One region of the Weizmannia sp. FSL K6-3076 genome, then DNA from elsewhere that is predicted to be linked to it. Evidence: a T-box and tRNA genes for the amino acid it is inferred to sense, from the RefSeq annotation. Region 1 holds a T-box; the other holds one or more tRNA genes.

What was found. The T-box of region 1 lies ahead of trpS (tryptophan--tRNA ligase). A T-box ahead of a tRNA ligase gene usually reads a tRNA of that ligase, here a tRNA-Trp.
Region 2: it has a tRNA-Trp gene. The T-box ahead of trpS (tryptophan--tRNA ligase) is inferred to sense a tRNA for this amino acid. The anticodon was not compared.

The regions. Positions count from the first base shown of each region.
Region 1 covers NZ_JBBOWU010000001.1:1,000,436-1,007,999, forward strand. The annotation lists gene opp4B (oligopeptide ABC transporter permease) at 1-58, shown strand, start outside; gene NSS95_RS04465 (ABC transporter permease) at 73-981, shown strand; gene opp4A (oligopeptide ABC transporter substrate-binding protein) at 1,000-2,778, shown strand; gene NSS95_RS04475 (YjbA family protein) at 3,249-4,001, shown strand; gene trpS (tryptophan--tRNA ligase) at 4,038-5,030, opposite strand; T-box leader at 5,092-5,334, opposite strand; gene NSS95_RS04485 (DUF3899 domain-containing protein) at 5,447-5,785, opposite strand; gene NSS95_RS04490 (peptide ABC transporter substrate-binding protein) at 6,191-7,564, shown strand, end outside.
Region 2 covers NZ_JBBOWU010000001.1:2,546,539-2,554,102, reverse strand. The annotation lists rRNA gene NSS95_RS12305 (23S ribosomal RNA) at 1-2,328, shown strand, start outside; rRNA gene rrf (5S ribosomal RNA) at 2,610-2,725, shown strand; tRNA gene NSS95_RS12295 (tRNA-Asn) at 2,732-2,806, shown strand; tRNA gene NSS95_RS12290 (tRNA-Ser) at 2,811-2,900, shown strand; tRNA gene NSS95_RS12285 (tRNA-Glu) at 2,914-2,988, shown strand; tRNA gene NSS95_RS12280 (tRNA-Val) at 3,000-3,075, shown strand; tRNA gene NSS95_RS12275 (tRNA-Met) at 3,085-3,158, shown strand; tRNA gene NSS95_RS12270 (tRNA-Asp) at 3,171-3,246, shown strand; tRNA gene NSS95_RS12265 (tRNA-Phe) at 3,267-3,342, shown strand; tRNA gene NSS95_RS12260 (tRNA-Thr) at 3,347-3,422, shown strand; tRNA gene NSS95_RS12255 (tRNA-Tyr) at 3,431-3,512, shown strand; tRNA gene NSS95_RS12250 (tRNA-Trp) at 3,521-3,594, shown strand; tRNA gene NSS95_RS12245 (tRNA-His) at 3,603-3,678, shown strand; tRNA gene NSS95_RS12240 (tRNA-Gln) at 3,686-3,757, shown strand; tRNA gene NSS95_RS12235 (tRNA-Gly) at 3,761-3,835, shown strand; tRNA gene NSS95_RS12230 (tRNA-Cys) at 3,841-3,914, shown strand; tRNA gene NSS95_RS12225 (tRNA-Leu) at 3,924-4,005, shown strand; gene NSS95_RS12220 (DUF421 domain-containing protein) at 4,248-4,712, opposite strand; gene NSS95_RS12215 (hypothetical protein) at 4,795-4,947, opposite strand; gene NSS95_RS12210 (LLM class flavin-dependent oxidoreductase) at 5,087-6,106, shown strand; tRNA gene NSS95_RS12205 (tRNA-Leu) at 6,224-6,305, shown strand; gene NSS95_RS12200 (zinc-dependent alcohol dehydrogenase family protein) at 6,693-7,564, shown strand, end outside.

The DNA.
Region 1 (7,564 bases):
CACATTATTATCAGACATTATTTTAAGCGCTGTCGATCCGCGTATCCGGATCGAGTAACGGGGGGTGAGAGGATGAAAGCAGTCATTTCAACACAACAGCCCGCAATTGCCGAAACAGAAAAAAGCCCATCCGGATTTTCAATTATCTGGCGGGAACTGATCAAAGATAAAATGGCCGTTATCTCCATGATCGTGCTGGGGCTGATTCTGATTACGGTTTACGGCATGTCATTGATTTTAAACGAAAATGAGATTGTAAAGGTTGACCTTTTATCCATTTACGCGCCGCCCTCAGCTGAACACTGGCTCGGCACCGATTACGGCGGCCGGGATATATTCGGGCAACTGATTATCGGAGCAAAAAATTCGTTTACAATCGGGCTTGCGATTACGTTGATTACCGGTGCAATCGGGCTTGCGGTCGGATTAATTGCCGGTTACTTCGGCGGAGTCATTGACAATATCATCATGAGAATCATTGACTTTATTCTTGTCCTGCCGTTTCTCATGCTCATCATTGTCCTCGTGACAATCGTACCGAAATATAATGTGTTTTCTTTTATTCTCATTATGAGTGCATTCCTTTGGGTCGGAAAAGCAAGACTGATTCGTTCCAAGACGCTTTCGGAAAGGGAACTCGACTATGTCAGTGCTTCCAAGACGCTCGGTACGCCGGACTGGAAAATTATTCTCTTCCAGGTCCTGCCGAATTTGAGCTCGATTATTATCGTGAACTTGACGATTAACTTGGCAAGCAATATTGGGATTGAATCGAGCCTGACCTATCTCGGCTTCGGGTTGCCGGAAAGCACACCGAGCCTTGGGACGTTGGTCAGTTACGCCACAAACCCGGATGTGCTCCAGCATAAATGGTGGATTTGGTTACCTGCATCGCTCCTGATTCTGGTGATGATGCTGTGTATAAATTTTATCGGCCAGGCGTTAAAACGCGCAGCCGATGCAAGACAAAGACAAGGATAAAAAAGAGGGGGCTTAGCAATGAGGAAAAGAAAATGGTCAAGCGTATTCAGTTTGCTGGTGATACTCGTATTGGTGCTGTCAGCCTGCAACAATTCACCGAGCAGCGGAAGCAAGGAAGACAAGGCAGTGAAAACGGAAGATTTAACAAGCAAGTTTCCGACTACCGTCAAAAACAACAAAAAAGCGATTGACGGCGGGATTTTGAATTACGGCATCGTTTCCGATACGCCGATTGAAGGCACATTCAACCTTGCTTTCTACCAAGGGACATATGACGCTGAAGTCATTCAGTTTATCGATGACTCGCTGTTAAAAACAGACAAGAACTATGAAATTACGAATGACGGTGCCGCCACGTACAAATTGTCCAATGACAACAAGACAATGAAGATTAAAATCAAAGACAATGTCAACTGGTCTGATGGGAAGCCGGTAACCGCCGAAGACCTTGAATTTGCATACCTGGTCATCGGAAATAAAGACTATACCGGCGTGCGCTACGGTGATGCACTGTTCCAAAATATCGTCGGCATGGATGAATACCATAAAGGAAAAGCGAAAAATATTTCCGGTGTTAAAGTAATCGATGATAAAACAATTTCCATTACCTGGAAGAGCGCCAACCCTTCCGAAAAAACAGGCGTCTGGACAACACCGCTTCCGAAACATTACTTAAAAGATGTGCCGATCGCAAAAATGGCACAGTCGGACAAAATTCGGTTACATCCTTTAGGCTTCGGTCCGTTTAAAGTGAAAAAAGTAGTTCCGGGCGAGTCTGTTGAATTGGTCAGAAACGACCATTACTGGGCAGGGAAACCGAAATTGAAAGGTGTCGTCATCAAAGTGGTCAATCCGAAAGTGGTGTTACAAGCCTTGAAAAAAGGCGAGATCGATTATGCCGAATTCCCGGTAGACCAATATGAGGCCGCGAAAGGTGTGAAAAACTTCCAGCTGCTTGGCACGATCGATTTGGCTTACAGCTATATCGGATTTAAGCTCGGCCACTGGGATGCAAAGAAACAGGAAAACGTCATGGATAATCCGAAATTCCAAAATAAAAAATTGCGTCAGGCGATGGCATATGCGCTCGATAACAAGTCAGTTGGCGAAAAAATCTATCACGGTTTGCGTTTCCCGGCGACGACTTTAATTCCGCCATCTTTCCCGGAATGGCATGACAAGTCCGCAAAAGGGTACACGTATGATCCGAAAAAAGCAAAGAAACTGCTTGATGAAGCCGGTTATAAAGATGTCGACAAAGACGGATACCGTGAAGATCCGAACGGCAAAAAATTCGTCATTAATTTCCTTTCCATGAGCGGCGGGGATACGGCCGAGCCGCTGGCAAAATTCTATATACAATGCTGGAAAGATGTCGGCTTAAATGTCAAACTTGTTAACGGTCGACTTGCCGAGTTCAACTCTTTCTATGATATGGTGGAAAAGGATGACCCGAAAGTGGATATCTATTCGGGCGCTTGGGGAACCGGTACCGATGTGGACCCGTACGGCTTATACGGACGGAACGTTATGTTTAACTACACCCGCTTTGTCAGCAAGAAAAATGATGAACTGTTGGAAAAAGGGCATTCTCCCCAAGCCTTTGACACAGCATACCGCAAAAAGGTTTACAATGAATGGCAGGAGTATATGAAAGAAGAAGCGGCAGTCATCCCGACCGTTTACCGTTATCAATTGTATGCAGTAAACAACCGCGTGAAAAATTTGGCTGTATATCCGACTACAGACTGGTATAAGGTAAGTGTCACATCCGAAAAAGCGGATTCCCAGGAATAATCCATAAAGGCCCTGTCTTTGGCAGGGCCTTTTCCCTTTCCGGCTTGTCGGGATCGGGAGAGCAGAGCGTCTTTTTAAAGCAGAGCCTTTATCCTTTGCGACTCACTGAGATTGGGAGAGCAGGGTATCTTTTTAAAGCAGAGCCTTTATCCTTTCCGACTCACCGGGGGAGGGAGAGCAGAGCGTCTTTTTAAAGCAGAGCCTTTATCCTTTGCGACTCACCGAGATTGGGAGAGCAGAGCGTCTTTTTAAAGCAGAGCCTTTATCCTTTCCGACTCGCCGGGGGTGGGAAAACGAAGCGTCTTTTAAAGCAGGCCTTCTTCCTTTTCGACGCGGTGGGATTGGGGTTCTTCTTTTTACAAGCGAAGTGCAATCTTTATTTTCTACACAGCGGAATCCGGAAAAGAAGGAATAATTTAACTGCCCCCTGCCTATACTGAATGACAAACAGAGTATACGGGGGGTTATCCATGCTGTATCTTCACGATATATGGGTCAACTGGTTCGAGGGGGAGGAAAACAGTTATAATGTCTGCCCATTCCATGAGTGGCGGAGGGACGATGTGATTGAACTGCTGGACCAGGTGCCGCTTTTATTTGTGGACACGCTTTTATACGAGTACATTGAAAACGATTTGGCTGAACTGCCGCAAACTTTGCTGAATGATGTTTTCCAGAAGGCGGTTTTGCGCAAAAACCATGAACGAATCCAGCTGGAATATTGTTTTGTCGTGACGGATGGAAAAGGGATTTTGGCGGTGGATACGATCGGCTATACGCTACCGATCCGCAAAAGCCGGCTGATTCCGAGGCAGGAACAGCTTGTCTATGAAATGATCGAAGGGCATGAACCGGTGTCCTATCCGTTTGAAAACCGCAGCAATCCGAAAGAACATCATATTTTATCCCCGTCGCCGGAGTGCATGCAGGGGCTGACAAGAAGGGAACGACAATTAAAGCAGCTGTTATTTATGGCGCTCGACCAGCTCTATTCCTCGAAAAATACGGCGGAAGTGCGGTACTGGTATACAGAGTGGTGCCCGGAGCAGTATGAACACATCCAGTTTATGCCTTTTGAAGATGCGTGGGAGCGGCTTTATGCAGAAACAAAAACAGGCTGGTCCAAAAAGCATGAACAGTTGTGCGAAAATATGATCAAAGGGCAGCCTTTTTTTGAAAAACTATGGGAACTGGAACACAATGAAAAAAGCGAACTGATGTAAAAACGAGTTGCGAAACCTCCGCAACTCGTTTTTTTCTTAATGGCGTTTTTTTCTGCCCAATCCCATCGCATTTTCCATTTTTCTCAGCATATTTCCGGCTACAATACTGGCTTTTTCCGCGCCTTCATCTAAAATCCGGTCCAGTTCCTCCGATTCAATCAGTTTATAATACCGTTTTTGGATCGGGGCCAGCCCTTCATTCACTACATCAACGAGATCCGCTTTAAACGCGCCATAGCCGACGCCGTCATATTTCCGTTCCAGCTCTTCAATGGTCAAGCTGCTGAAGTTGGAATAGATGTCGAGCAAATTGGAAATGCCCGGTTTCCGCTCTTTGTCGTATTTGACCACGCCTTCTGAGTCTGTAACCGCGCTTTTAATCTTTTTGTCGACCAGTTTCGGGTCATCAAGCAGCGAGATAAATGCTTTTTTATTCGGATCGGATTTGCTCATTTTTTTCATCGGGTCCTGCAGCGACATAATCCTTGCTCCGGAATTGGAAAGCTTAATATCCGGCAGCGTAAAAATTTCGAGGTAACGTTTATTGAACCTTTCCGCCAAATCCCTTGTCAGCTCGAGATGCTGTTTCTGGTCCTCACCGACCGGCACAAGATCCGTGCTATACAGTAGAATATCAGCGGCCATGAGCGGCGGGTATGTGAGAAGCCCGGCCGATACGCTTTCTTTCCCTGCAGATTTGTCTTTAAACTGCGTCATCCTTTCCAACTCGCCGACATAGGCAACGCATTGCAGCATCCATGCGGCCTGGGCGTGCGCCGGCACTTCCGACTGGATAAAGAGCGTCGCTTTGTTCGGGTCAATGCCGACTGCCAGATAAAAAGCGGCAAGGCTCCTGATGTTTTTGCGGAGTTCAAGGCGGTCTTGCGGGACGGTAATGGCGTGCTCGTCAGCAATGCAAAAATAGCAATTAAAGCTGTTCTGCAATTCCACAAACTGCTTCATTGACCCAAGATAGTTCCCGATGTGGATCGTTCCACTCGGCTGAATAGCTGAAAAAATCGTCCTCATTTTTTCTTCCTCCTAAAGCATGGATATTTTTCCAGAAAAATAAAAAACCCATTCAACCAAAATTAGGGACGAATGGGATAAATCCGCGGTGCCACCCTAAGTGCCCGGCAATACGGGCCGCTTAGTTCCAATGCCAATTGGAGCCTGGTTAACGCAAGGCGTACGCCGGAAACTAATGAGGCGGCCGCCCGTTCATCTCCGGAGCTCGAAAGCCCATTCCACCTGCAGGCATGTTTGTTTCCACCAGCCACAAACTCTCTGAAAAGCCATAAACAGATGTACTCTTCTTTTTCATCGCTTCTATATACCAGTATCATTATAATGAAAAGATGGAAAAATGTCAAAAACCGCTGTCCGCCAAGGCCCATTTTATGTAGGATTCCGTCTTTGCCTGATCGTTTTAAACGGCCAGCATTTTATGACGAACTTTGCAGAAAAAGGGCGATGGCCATCAGCACCATCATGGACACCCCGGTAAGAAAAGGCATGGAAACACGCAAGGTAACCAGCTTCGACAGCGGGCGGACGTCCTCCTCGTTAAATTTAGAAGACATTCTTTGAAAACCGTAAACAAACGCGTCAAAAAAACCGGTCCGCGCCATGAAAACCGATGCGGCAAAAAGAATCAACAGTGCCCCGATCGTAAATGAAGTATTAATATAGCTAAGCAAATCGATCCGCTTATACACCAAAAAAGAAAAAAACAAAACAAGCAACTGGGAGGCCAGCAACCAGCAGACAAGCTTTTTGAACATACGCTCACCTACAAAATGATTTTCATTCATTATACAGGAACAAAAGAAAAGATGAAATAGCGGAAAATCTAAACCTAAATTAAAGTTAAATTAAATTTATTAAAATTAATGAAAAAATTATAAATACAACGGAACGCGGAAGTTAAGCGTTTGTTAACGCTTTCAAACAAAAAACATTGTTAAAAAACCTACCAAAGTTTATTTATTTTAATAGTTTTATTTATAATTTTTTTAACCATTTGTAAGGGGTTACAATATTGAGATGACAATATCTTTTTGGTTTATTACTCCTTTTACGTAATTAAAAAAGATTAAAAAAACATGTACAAGAAAGTGAAATGTTAGTATAATTAAATTCGAAAAGTCACTAGCTTTTCAGAAAAATAAAAAAAGGGTGGTTAGCTGATGAAGAAGTCAAAATTTTATGTGTTTATGACGCTGGCTTTTGCCCTGTCGCTCGTCCTCGGCGCATGCGGCGGCGGAAGCAAAAACAGCAGCTCAGGTTCAAGCAGCGGTTCATCCAAAACCAAGCAAGTGCTGAATATGGATGAAACGGCTGAACTTCCGACAGGGGATCCGACACTTGCAACGGATGCGGCAAGCTTTACCGTTTTCGGTAATACAATGGAAGGCCTTTATGTCGTTGGGAAAAATGATGAGCTGAAACTCGGGATTGCGAAAGAAGAACCGACAGTCAGCAAAGACGGCAAAACGTATACATTTAAGCTCCGTAAAGACGCAAAATGGTCAAACGGTGATCCGGTTACAGCAAAAGACTTTGTTTACTCTTGGCAAAGGGCTGTGAATCCGAAGACAGGGTCGCAATATGCTTATATGTTCTTTGGTGTCGTTAAAAACGCTTCGGATATCAATGCTGGCAAAAAAGATCTAAGCACTTTAGGGGTAAAAGCGATTGACGATCATACATTGCAAGTCCAGCTTGAAAAACCGGTTCCTTACTTAAAATCATTGCTGGCTTTCGGCACATATTTGCCGCTCAACCAAAAATTTGTTGAGTCAAAAGGCAGCAAATTCGGGACAAACAGCGACAATATGCTGTTCAACGGCCCGTTCGTATTAAAAGACTGGAACGGCACAGGCTTGACATGGAAATACGTGAAAAACCCGAATTACTATGACAAGAAACATGTGAAACTGAGCCAAATCAATGTTCAGGTTGTAAAATCGCCAAGCACAGGCGTCAACTTGTACAATACGGGCAAAATCGACCGGACTGTTTTGAGCGCCGAATATGCGAAACAATATAAAAATAACAAAGAAGCTGTGACAAATCCGGAGTCAAGCGTTTTCTACTTCAAATACAATGAAGTTAGAAACGGAAAGAAAACCGCTTTAGCAAACAAAAACATCCGGATGGCACTGGCGATGGCTTATGATAAAAAATCGTATGTCGACACGGTCTTGTCTAACGGTTCGATTCCGGCAAACGGGCTCGTGCCGAAAGACTTTACAAAAGATCCGAAAAACGGCAAAGATTTCCGTACGGAATCGGGTTCTTACCTCCAGTATAACCCGACAGAAGCAAAAAAATATTGGGAAAAAGGGTTGAAAGAACTCGGCAAGAAGAACTTAACGCTTGAAATTCTCGGTGATGATACAGATAACGCAAAAACAACAGGCGAATTCTTCCAAAACCAATTGGAAAAGAATCTTCCTGGGTTAACGATCAAACTGAAAAACGTACCATTCAAAAACCGTTTGCAATTGGATACAAACCAAGATTATGACATCCAGGTTGCCGGTTGGAGTCCTGACTAC
Region 2 (7,564 bases), 1.5 Mb from region 1:
GCCTTTTGTAGAATGAACCGGCGAGTTACGGTCTCATGCAAGGTTAAGCTGAAGAAGCGGAGCCGCAGCGAAAGCGAGTCTGAACAGGGCGAAAGAGTATGAGGCCGCAGACCCGAAACCAGGTGATCTACCCATGTCCAGGGTGAAGGCAAGGTAACACTTGCTGGAGGCCCGAACCCACGCACGTTGAAAAGTGCGGGGATGAGGTGTGGGTAGCGGAGAAATTCCAATCGAACTTGGAGATAGCTGGTTCTCTCCGAAATAGCTTTAGGGCTAGCCTCAAGCGAAGAGTTTTGGAGGTAGAGCACTGTTTGGACGAGGGGCCCTCATCGGGTTACCGAATTCAGACAAACTCCGAATGCCAAAAACTTATGCTTGGGAGTCAGACTGTGAGTGATAAGATCCATGGTCGAAAGGGAAACAGCCCAGACCGCCAGCTAAGGTCCCAAAGTATACGTTAAGTGGAAAAGGATGTGGCGTTGCTTAGACAACCAGGATGTTGGCTTAGAAGCAGCCATCATTCAAAGAGTGCGTAATAGCTCACTGGTCGAGTGACGCTGCGCCGAAAATGTACCGGGGCTAAACGTATCACCGAAGCTGCGGATGGACACCGTATGGTGTCCGTGGTAGGAGAGCGTTCTAAGGGCGTTGAAGCCGGACCGGAAGGACCGGTGGAGCGCTTAGAAGTGAGAATGCCGGTATGAGTAGCGAAAGAAGGGTGAGAATCCCTTCCACCGAATGCCTAAGGTTTCCTGAGGAAGGCTCGTCCGCTCAGGGTTAGTCGGGGCCTAAGCCGAGGCCGAAAGGCGTAGGCGATGGACAACAGGTTGATATTCCTGTACCGCCTCTTCACCGTTTGAACGATGGGGGGACGCAGGAGGATAGGGCAAGCGCGACACTGGTTGATCGCGTCCAAGCAGTTAGGCCGGTGCGGAGGCAAATCCTTCGCGCCAAGGCGGAGCTGTGATGGCGAGGGAAATTTTAGTACCGAAGTTCCTGATTCCACACTGCCAAGAAAAGCCTCTAGTGAGGTGAAAGGCGCCCGTACCGCAAACCGACACAGGTAGGCGAGGAGAGAATCCTAAGGTGAGCGAGAGAACTCTCGTTAAGGAACTCGGCAAAATGACCCCGTAACTTCGGGAGAAGGGGTGCTTTTTGGGGTGTATGCCCCGGGAAGCCGCAGTGAATAGGCCCAGGCGACTGTTTAGCAAAAACACAGGTCTCTGCGAAGCCGCAAGGCGAAGTATAGGGGCTGACACCTGCCCGGTGCTGGAAGGTTAAGGAGAGGGGTTAGCCGTAAGGCGAAGCTCTGAACTGAAGCCCCAGTAAACGGCGGCCGTAACTATAACGGTCCTAAGGTAGCGAAATTCCTTGTCAGGTAAGTTCTGACCCGCACGAAAGGTGTAACGATCTGGGCACTGTCTCAACGAGAGACTCGGTGAAATTATAGTACCTGTGAAGATGCAGGTTACCCGCGACAGGACGGAAAGACCCCATGGAGCTTTACTGCAGCCTGATATTGAATTTTGGTACAGCTTGTACAGGATAGGTAGGAGCCTTGGAAACCGGAGCGCCAGCTTCGGCGGAGGCATCGGTGGGATACTACCCTGGCTGTATTGAAATTCTAACCCGCACCCCTTACCGGGGTGGGAGACAGTGTCAGGCAGGCAGTTTGACTGGGGCGGTCGCCTCCTAAAAGGTAACGGAGGCGCCCAAAGGTTCCCTCAGAATGGTTGGAAATCATTCGCAGAGTGTAAAGGCATAAGGGAGCTTGACTGCGAGACTTACAAGTCGGGCAGGGACGAAAGTCGGGCTTAGTGATCCGGTGGTTCCGCATGGAAGGGCCATCGCTCAACGGATAAAAGCTACCCTGGGGATAACAGGCTGATCTCCCCCAAGAGTCCACATCGACGGGGAGGTTTGGCACCTCGATGTCGGCTCATCGCATCCTGGGGCTGTAGTCGGTCCCAAGGGTTGGGCTGTTCGCCCATTAAAGCGGTACGCGAGCTGGGTTCAGAACGTCGTGAGACAGTTCGGTCCCTATCCGTCGCGGGCGCAGGAAATTTGAGAGGAGCTGTCCTTAGTACGAGAGGACCGGGATGGACGCACCGCTGGTGTACCAGTTGTCTTGCCAAAGGCATCGCTGGGTAGCTATGTGCGGAAGGGATAAGTGCTGAAAGCATCTAAGCATGAAGCCCCCCTCAAGATGAGATTTCCCACAGTTTATACTGGTAAGATCCCTGAAAGATGATCAGGTTGATAGGTCCGGGGTGGAAGCGCGGCGACGCGTGGAGCTGACGGATACTAATCGATCGAGGACTTAACCAAATAGAAAAGTGAAGGGCGCTCGCTCATCGGCGTACGGATTTCGGAGCTTTCGACTGAGATAAAGGAAACACGGCGAGGTATCGAGCCGATGTTGACTTATCGTAGGGAGAAAGCGTAGAAATACGCTAGCCGATAGGCGCTGGAGCTAGACAATTCTCAAAGTTAGTAGCAGAAATGCATTCTCCGTTTACAGTTTTTTCTCCCATCCGGTTTTCAGGGAATCACATAATTCCTGTTGATAAGAAACGAAAACTTTGTTATAATGATTTTTGTCATTGAGGTCCGGTGGCGATGGCGGAAAGGTCACACCCGTTCCCATCCCGAACACGGAAGTTAAGCTTTCCAGCGCCGATGGTAGTTGGGGGTTTCCCCCTGCGAGAGTAGGACGTTGCCGGGCTTGTATTCCGCAGTAGCTCAGTGGTAGAGCAATCGGCTGTTAACCGATCGGTCGTAGGTTCGAATCCTACCTGCGGAGCCATTATGGAGAGCTGTCCGAGAGGCCGAAGGAGCACGATTGGAAATCGTGTAGGCGGCTAAAAGCTGTCTCAAGGGTTCGAATCCCTTGCTCTCCGTCATGATCCATATGGCCCGTTGGTCAAGCGGTTAAGACACCGCCCTTTCACGGCGGTAACACGGGTTCGAATCCCGTACGGGTCACCATTTACATATTTGGAGGATTAGCTCAGCTGGGAGAGCGTCTGCCTTACAAGCAGAGGGTCGGCGGTTCGATCCCGTCATCCTCCACCATTTTATCATCGCGGGGTGGAGCAGTCTGGTAGCTCGTCGGGCTCATAACCCGAAGGTCGCAGGTTCAAATCCTGCCCCCGCAATTTACATATAAAGGTCCCGTAGTGTAGCGGTTATCACGCCTGCCTGTCACGCAGGAGATCGCGGGTTCGATTCCCGTCGGGACCGCCATCTACATTTTACATAATTGTGGCTCGGTAGCTCAGTCGGTAGAGCAAAGGACTGAAAATCCTTGTGTCGGCGGTTCGATTCCGTCCCGAGCCACCATTTGGCCGGTCTAGCTCAATTGGTAGAGCAACTGACTTGTAATCAGTAGGTTGGGGGTTCAAGTCCTCTGGCCGGCACCACGCAATATGGAGGGGTAGCGAAGTGGCTAAACGCGGCGGACTGTAAATCCGCTCCCTCAGGGTTCGGCGGTTCGAATCCGTCCCCCTCCATTTTTTAAAGGGGCATAGTTTAAAGGTAGAACAGAGGTCTCCAAAACCTCCAGTGTGGGTTCGATTCCTACTGCCCCTGCCATTATGATGGCGGTTGTGGCGAAGTGGTTAACGCACCGGATTGTGGCTCCGGCATTCGTGGGTTCGATTCCCACCATCCGCCCCATATTTATTGGGCCATAGCCAAGCGGTAAGGCAACGGACTTTGACTCCGTCATGCGCTGGTTCGAATCCAGCTGGCCCAGTATGCGGAAGTAGTTCAGTGGTAGAACATCACCTTGCCAAGGTGGGGGTCGCGGGTTCGAATCCCGTCTTCCGCTCCATTGATGGCGGCATAGCCAAGAGGTAAGGCAGAGGTCTGCAAAACCTTTATCACCGGTTCGATTCCGGTTGCCGCCTCCATCATATTGTGCCGGTGTGGCGGAATTGGCAGACGCGCACGACTCAAAATCGTGTTCCTTCGGGAGTGTCGGTTCGACCCCGACCACCGGTATAACAGCATCACATTGAAAGCTGATGCCAAACGGAACGCTTCTCAAGATAAAGAGAAGCGTTTTTTTATTGCAATTATATTATTGAAGCCGAGCCCAATTTAAGTGGCTGCTTGAAAACGTACACTTGTGGGTATCTACAGCAATTTAACTTGTACAAAAAGGGAATTGATCTTATAAGAAATGTTTGAAAATACTATCTTAAATTTTCTATTTATAATGAGAACAAGAGCTGGGCAGCCTACTATTTACTAGGGTTGTCTTTTCTTTTTTTCACCGTAACCGTCCCATCTTTTTCAAGATAAGCCTGGTCAATTTCATCAAGTGAAAATACACCTTGCTTTCTCAATAACTCCGTCAGTTGGTTCATATCAATTTTATTTTTTTTCAGTACGACTTTGTTAATTTTTCCCTTATCGATCATCAGCGTTTTATCCCCGATAAGGAATTTTTCCAGTTTATCATAGCGGTAAATGAGGATGTCAAAAATGATTTTAATGATGACCCAAACAGAAAGCATCGCAAGAATGTAGTACCATTTTACACTTGGGTCATAAAGGCCGTTGCCGACGATTTCAGACAGCATAATGCTCCAGATGAAGTCGATTGGCGTAAGGTTTGAAATGCTTTTGGCGCCAGTACATTTTAGACAAAAAATGAGCGCAAGAAAGCCCATGATCAATTTTAATAAGTCCATGCCAATTTGCATCGCTAAACCCCTCCTTCAATGACGTTCAGTTTTCTCTCGAATGCTCACTTTTACGGGGCTTTCCAACGCTTAATCCAACTGTTTATACTGCTTCAGCAAGCATTCTATTTTTCACTTCGCCAACTTCATGCAGTTTGGATACCAATGCTCTTTCTGCTGCTTCTATAGGAAAAAGAAAACCTGTATCGGAAGAAAATCCACGCCCCGATCGTTCATAAGGATTTTTTAATTGCATTTTCCCTTAAAATCAGTGTCGTAAACGAACGTTCTCATCATTGGGATACACCGGACAGGTTAGGCAAATCATTTTGTTTTGGGAATCTGTTATTTTACAATAGATCTATCTTCACGAGTAGAAGGAAAGGAAGCGGACAATGGGTAGTCAAAAAAAGTTGAATGACGTTGCATTTTCGGTTTTAGATTTGATCCCCGTTTTATCTGGAAAGACACCGGCAGATTCGTTTAAAAATAGCCTAAGCCTCGCACAGCATGTTGAAAATTGGGGCTACAAACGATACTGGCTCGCGGAGCACCATAATATGGTGGGAGTAGCCAGCTCTGCAACGGCTGTTTTAGTCGGGTATATAGCGGCAGGGACGAAAACCATCCGTGTCGGGTCTGGCGGTGTGATGCTTCCAAATCATGCACCGCTTGTCGTGGCTGAGCAGTTTGGAACACTGGGTTCCATCTATCCAGGCAGAATTGATCTCGGCCTTGGCCGTGCGCCGGGTACAGACCAATTGACAGCTGCGGCGCTCAGAAGGAATTTAAGGGGCGGGGAAATGGATTTTCCGGATAATGTCCAAGAACTGATGAACTATTTTCTCTCGGATAAAGAACGCAGGACGTATGCACGGGCCGTCGTGGCAGAAGGGGTGGATGTTCCGGTTTGGCTTCTTGGGTCAAGTACATACAGTGCCACACTTGCTGCCAGGCTCGGCCTGCCGTTTTCGTTTGCAAGCCATTTTGCACCAGCGCAATTGTTTGATGCTTTATACCTTTATCGGGAGAACTTCAAACCGTCCAAGTATTTGCAAAAGCCATATGTGATTGCGTGTGTGAATGGCGTAGCAGCTGACACAGATGCAGAAGCAGAAAGGATCGCAACAAGCCTGTACCAGTTTTTCCTCGGCGTTATCCGTGGAAAATCGCAGACGCTGCAGCCGCCTGTCGATAGCATGAACGGGATTTGGACTCCGTTTGAAAAAGAAGCGGCATTGCGTCAGCTTGAATATGCTTTTATCGGTTCAAAACAGACAATCAAAGAGAAAATGGAAGAATTTTTGGATGATACACAGGTCGATGAGTTGATGTTTGTATCGCATATTTACAACCATGAAGAGCGGCTGCGGTCTTATGAGATCCTAAGTGAACTGAAGGAAGATCATGCGTGAATAGGGGAGCTGTTTTGCTTCCCTTTTTCGCAAAATGGTTATTGACATTTTTTACGATCTGGATATAATTATAAAAGTGACATAACAAACAGCTTTGTTTGCGATTCATAGGATCATGCCGGTGTGGCGGAATTGGCAGACGCGCACGACTCAAAATCGTGTTCCTTCGGGAGTGTCGGTTCGACCCCGACCACCGGTATCAAAAGATCACATTTCAGTTTTTCGGTAAAACGTTCCTTATAATCTAGTAAGGAGCGTTTTTTCATTTTCCGGCAGAAGTCACTCTCTTCAATCGGTGAAGGGCAGAAGGAAAGGGATGAATTTCGGTTTGCATTTACTAAAGGCTGCTTATTTGTTTTTTTCATTATTCAGTCGTAAAATAAAATAAAGAATTTAATAATAGCGAATCTAAACACAAATCACTATACTTATCAAGGCTATGAAGCATATCAGCTAGTTCCGGGCGTTCCAGATTTGTTCAGCAATCCCAATTCGCCGAAAACAAAGCATATAAGTGATATTCGTAGGCTTTGAAAACCGTTCAAGTGCGCTGATACATAACGAATTTCAGAGGAGATGGGTGAGAGTGAAGATCAGAGCTGCTGTACTACGGGAATCAGGTGCTGCTATGCCATATGCAGCAAGCAAACCGATTAAAATTGAAACATTGGAACTCGATGAACCGCAACAAGGAGAAGTGCTTGTCAAGATGAAGGCGGCCAGTTTGTGCCACTCGGATTTGTCTGTTATAAATGGCAGCAGACCCCGGCCTTTACCGATGGCTCTTGGGCATGAGGCTGCCGGTGAAGTGGTGAAAACCGGTGAAGGTGTGACGGATCTTGCGCCGGGTGACCATGTTGTTTGTGTGTTTGTACCAAGCTGTGGCGAATGCCTGCCGTGCAAGGAGGGACGCCCTGCATTATGCGAAACGGGTGCGGCTTCAAACGCGGCAGGTACTTTACCAGGAGGCGGCATCCGGCTGCATGCAAATGGTGAAGACATCATGCACCATCTCGGCGTATCCGCTTTTTCAGAATATGCTGTTGTGTCCCGTCGTTCTTTGATTAAAATTGAAAAAGACGTTCCGTTTGAAAAGCTTGCCCTTTTTGGATGCGCTGTCATTACGGGGGTCGGGGCAGTCGTGAATACAGCCCGGATTAAGTTGGGCAGCACAGTTGCGGTTGTCGGTTTGGGCGGCGTCGGATTAAGCGCATTAATCGGGGCTGTATCAGCAGGGGCGAGCCGTGTAGTAGCAGTAGATGTCAATGAAAATAAATTTGCGTTGGCAAAAAGGTTTGGAGCAACAGATGTATTTGATTCCAAAGATCCAGATGTTGTTGAGAAAATACGTGAAGCAACTGGCGGGGGACTGGATACTGTTTTTGAGACGGTAGGTGCAGTCCCGGCGATGGAAACGGCATACGCCATCACCAAGCGCGGTGGCACAACCGTTACGAC